One region of the Metabacillus herbersteinensis genome, then DNA from elsewhere that is predicted to be linked to it. Evidence: riboswitches for the same ligand, from Rfam matches in the RefSeq annotation. Region 1 holds a riboswitch; the other holds the start of a gene.
What was found. A riboswitch is a leader RNA that binds a small molecule or an ion and turns the genes downstream of it on or off. The one in region 1 is predicted to bind cyclic di-GMP.
Positions count from the first base shown of each region.

Region 2: it holds a riboswitch for cyclic di-GMP, as region 1 does, so the genes downstream of both, ACFFIX_RS19485 (hypothetical protein) here and ACFFIX_RS00445 (anti-repressor SinI family protein) in region 1, are expected to answer to the same signal.

Region 1 is NZ_JBHLVO010000001.1:90,778-93,152, forward strand. Features, by position in the region: gene ACFFIX_RS00440 (YqhG family protein) at 1-560, shown strand, start outside; cyclic di-GMP riboswitch class I at 867-954, shown strand; gene ACFFIX_RS00445 (anti-repressor SinI family protein) at 987-1,142, shown strand; gene ACFFIX_RS00450 (helix-turn-helix domain-containing protein) at 1,222-1,563, shown strand; gene ACFFIX_RS00455 (hypothetical protein) at 1,591-1,803, opposite strand; gene ACFFIX_RS00460 (DUF5658 family protein) at 1,861-2,184, opposite strand; gene ACFFIX_RS00465 (hypothetical protein) at 2,196-2,375, opposite strand, start outside.
Region 2 is NZ_JBHLVO010000022.1:6,708-9,082, reverse strand. Features, by position in the region: gene ACFFIX_RS19495 (hypothetical protein) at 1-101, opposite strand, end outside; gene ACFFIX_RS19490 (hypothetical protein) at 98-631, opposite strand; gene ACFFIX_RS19485 (hypothetical protein) at 1,038-1,415, opposite strand; cyclic di-GMP riboswitch class II at 1,659-1,742, opposite strand; gene ACFFIX_RS19480 (helix-turn-helix domain-containing protein) at 1,751-1,975, opposite strand.

The DNA.
Region 1 (2,375 bases):
TCATGCATTTTGGTGCTCCTCGTCTGCACCAAATTTTTCGTTCGACTAAAAATTTAGGCAGCTATATTCGACTCTATGAAAACGCCCAATCATCAGGCGGGAGTATTCCCCTACACCCGTGGCTAGCAGTCAATTTAATGGTTTCTTATCAATGCGATATGAAAAAAGATCAATTATTCTCGATTGGCCTTCACCTAATTAGCGGGAGTTTAGTGGAGAACTTTCAAGAAAAACTTGAACAGCTAGAACTAACACCAAGAATCCCTGATTATAGCTTTACGATGTCCCCACTCATCAAACCTCAAAGTGGCTTAATACGAATCCAGCAATATATTCAGCAAATTATTGAGCAAGATAATCACAACTGGGCTGACGATGCGAGACAACGCCAGAACGAGGATCTAATGCTATTAAACCACTTCTACGAAGACATTGAAGAAAAACCAGACTGCTATCATATCGAAAAGGAAGCACTAAAAGATCTCTATGAACCACAAATTAATGTGTCTGTTCAAAACGGTGGCATCTTTTATTTAACTCCAAAGTCTTTTAATGCTTAAATTTACATTATTTTCTTCTTCTATTCGACAAAATTAAATTTTGTAAAACTGTATAAAAAATAGGTAAAAGTACCCTTTACTTACTGAACTATATTTACTAAACCAATATAACTATATGTAACATAGGTATTATAACCTTTGTAGTGTTACAGTATTGTAAAATATTCTTACAATTCAAAAAATATTGTGTGTCGACAGGTTTCAACACACTTCCTAGAAATTCCTTTTTATAATAGATTTAGGAAGTAAGTGATACATAAAGTAAGGACTTTCGTAATACGTTGTTTAATAGGCATTAACTGCTTGATCAGTTAAAGGCAAACCTATTGAAAAATAGGGACGCAAAGTCACAGGTCTTCCGTTACATAGTAACCATGACGGCTGGGCTGCCTGAAATACAGGGAAGGTATTTTAGGGGGGGGAAACATGGAGAGTAGCACAATCGATTACGGCACGTTAGATCAAGAGTGGAAAGAATTAATTCTGTCTGCTTTAGAACTAGGTATTAATCCAGAAGAAATACGTCAATTTCTATCAAATTATCCAAACGTCTCAACAAAATTTCCGGAGCTTACAAAATAATATGAAAAAGTGTTCTAAATATCATACACTCCCTTCGTTATATGCTATAATAGAATGGCGATAATAGGAAGGTGATCAAATGATTGGACAGCACATAAAAAAATACCGCAATCAAAAAAATCTATCTCTATCTGAACTAGCAGAACGAGCAGGAGTCGCAAAATCTTACTTAAGTTCAATCGAACGTAATCTACAATCAAACCCTTCTGTTCAATTTTTAGAAAAGATTTCTTCTGTTCTAGGCATTTCGGTAAACACATTATTAAACGAAGAATATGAAACAACATATGAAAGTAACCTCGACAACGAATGGTCTTCACTTGTACGAGAAGCAATGAATTCCGGAGTGACAAAAGATCAATTTAAGGAATTCTTAGAATTCAACAAATGGAAAGTTAACCAAGAAAACAAAACAAAGTGAGTTGGATCCGATCCGACTCACTTTTTATTATGCTTGGTAAGAGACAGATGAATTCTTTTTACAAGATACTTCCTTCTGATCTTGATACTTTGCATAGTTACTAGTCAAATCTGTACGATTGCTTGCAATTACTGCTTTTCTAGTTGTGAGATCATTAGTACAGATAGGACAAATCCACTCTCCTCCAGCATAGCTACTGAAAGAAGGCTGAAAACATCGGTTACAGTGTTTTTTATACATACCTCATCCACTCCCCTACCATCATTGAACAATCACGTTATGAAAGCCTATTCATAACTACCTACTGAAAAGACCCCCTGTTAAAAAAAGGAAAGAATAAATCCAGATACTATGTAAGGATAAAACAACTAGATAAATGCTTATTGCAATTAAAGTCAGCGATTTAAGTAGAAAGGTACTCGGCAATCTTTGCGTCATCACAAGAAGTAATAAAAAAATTGAAAAGGATAATTTCACACCTAGAAATAAAGATGGACTTTGATGATAAAGGAATTTCATAAGTGGGTTATTTTCTTCAATAAGGTCGAAATGTAAGCCTATGAATGTAAGGTCTAGGTCGATGATGTTGAGTAGTGCTAATGAGAGAAAAGAGTATTTCATGGGATCTCCTTTTAGACAACCACTGTTATGAGCGATCTTTGTGCATTGTTTATACTTATATAGGTTTTACCGTATGTTTCTATTTCTTCCTGTGGATCAACTTTTGTATTTTCGAGAGCTTGATCTCCCTGACCCTTTTCTCCTTCACCTCTTGGTTGGAGTTCTAAGAACAATAAAAGTCCAGCTGTTAG
Region 2 (2,375 bases), on a different contig from region 1:
AAAATAAACGCATTACCCTGCGCAACAATTTCATCGTTTCTTAGTACAAATCCATCACCAATGGTGTATTTTGAGTTTTTAGTATGGAAATCTACGATCATACCGCTACACCTTCTTGATGGAATGAAAAAAGATCGAAATCATTAGGTAATAATTCATCCCTTAATGTTTCAATCTCTTTTAGACACTCTATTAATTTTAGTTGTTTGCCTTTGGTAGTTCGGATCTGTAGCTGTAAAGAATCATTTACGACTACACAATTAACTCTCCCTTTTTGAAATAGTCCCCTGATATCTAAAGTTTGGAATGACATCCTTCTATTAAGGTCATTTATCCAATCAGTAGACTTCATTTTTGAATGTGATAGTTCATATTCAATTCCTATAATTCTAGGAGATAACCAACCTAGAGAAGAATCAAACAGATAAATCCCACCATCAATAGCACCGTTAAAATAAACACGATATCCCTTAGATGAATCCCTTGATTGGTTTTTGAAAGGCTCAATGCGAAAAACATGGCCGTCAACATACCACTCATATCCATCTTTCTTTGCAACAAAGCGCAATCCTTTAAGAGCCTTTTCTAAATCTTCTGGAGTAATTGATGCAAAACATGTAAGTTTAAACATGGCAATCCTCTTCATGTACTTGTTCAAGACATAGGTCAGAACAATATTTTTTTCCCCTTAGAAGGATCATTAACTCACAATAACCCAAACATATACTACAATCTAAATTCATCAAAAAACACCCTTTCTTAAAGTCTAGTAACCTTATAACTCCACCCATAAAGAACACCTAATTAAACTTGCTACACCTCCTAAACAACGCAAAAAAGAGCCTTTAGGCGTGGTTTCATAAAGAAAAAACCAGCCCAAAGGCTCTGAACGTTTAATGTAATCCCGCTAACTCATGAAGAGTTGCTAACAAAATAAAAACAAAAATAAAATACAATTAAAGTGTATCATAGTGTGTATAATTTGAAAACAAAAAAAGCGATGGGCTCTCCATCACTTAAGACTTGTATATATAGTATTAGTTAATTATTTTAATAACATCCTCTGAGATAGCAAATAAATCTTCATTATAAGTTGATAGAAGGTATTGGAGCTGCTCAAGACTAATTTTGTATCCTTCTTTAATTATACCTAGTTCTGACAAGTTTTCTACAAACGAGTGTGGGTAATTACTAAAGGATAATTCCCTTGAATCAGATGCAAGTATCTCATTTCCCTTTTGCACTTCTGTCCCCTGAACCATTGTAGATTCTTCCATCAAAGCTACTAGCTCTACAAAAAGATCTCCATCAACAACAAAAAAAGTTCTACGGAAGAAATACTCCTTTTTGCTAGATACATGTATGCTATTTAATTCTAGTTCACACTTAGCTTTTAATGGTTCATTTTGTTGCATAAAAACACCCCACAAGTATATATCTATATTCTTCGTATTTATAATTAGTTTTTTAATGGTACAACACTAGTTTAGATCATATTAATATAAATAAAATACGAATATTGTAGAATCCCATAATTTATTTTAAAAAAAGTGAAAAGTAATACTAATTTATATTTCCACTAATTATTAATATAACCTCTTTTTTTAGTAATTAAACATTTATTAAAGAATGATACACAAAAAAGCCTAATATTTTAAAAATATTTAGGCCGGTTGCACTAGTTGCTCCAGAATATTTAAGTGCCCACATAAGAATATTCCTTCATTGCATTCCAAATTCACAAAAAAATTTAATCAAAATCTAATAGACTACCCATCCTGACACCTAACGCTTTAGCAAGGGCATAGATGTTTTCTAAGGATAAATTACGTTGGCCCCTTTCTACATCACTAATATACGTTCGGTGTAATCCTGTTATATCTCCAAGTTCTTCTTGAGATATGTTTCTGATCATTCGATAATGTCTGACTTTTAATCCAAACTGCTTTTTCACATCAATTGTACCCTTCATCATAGTAATTATTTTACTTTCAATTCCTTCTGACTTCTACAGACTATAAGTTACATTTTGGAAAAACAATACATATACTTATAATTATTCCCTAATTATAGTTATATTTCCCTAATTATAAATAAGGTCTGATTAACGTATTAATTAATGTTAAGCACGAAATAAGGGTATAAAGATCTACTTTTGGTAATTGTACCATAATTTTCTATATTGATTTTAGAAATTTCAGCAATTGTTGCTTTAAAATAAAGTTTGATCAAACTGATGCTAATAACCTTGATATAAAAGCAAATAAAAAGAGTATGTTTTGAAAAAAGATTAATCAAAACATGCTCTTATAGTATTTTATCGGTTTATTTTTTTATAAAAAACTTTGATCATTTTCTACCTTTAATCTTCAACA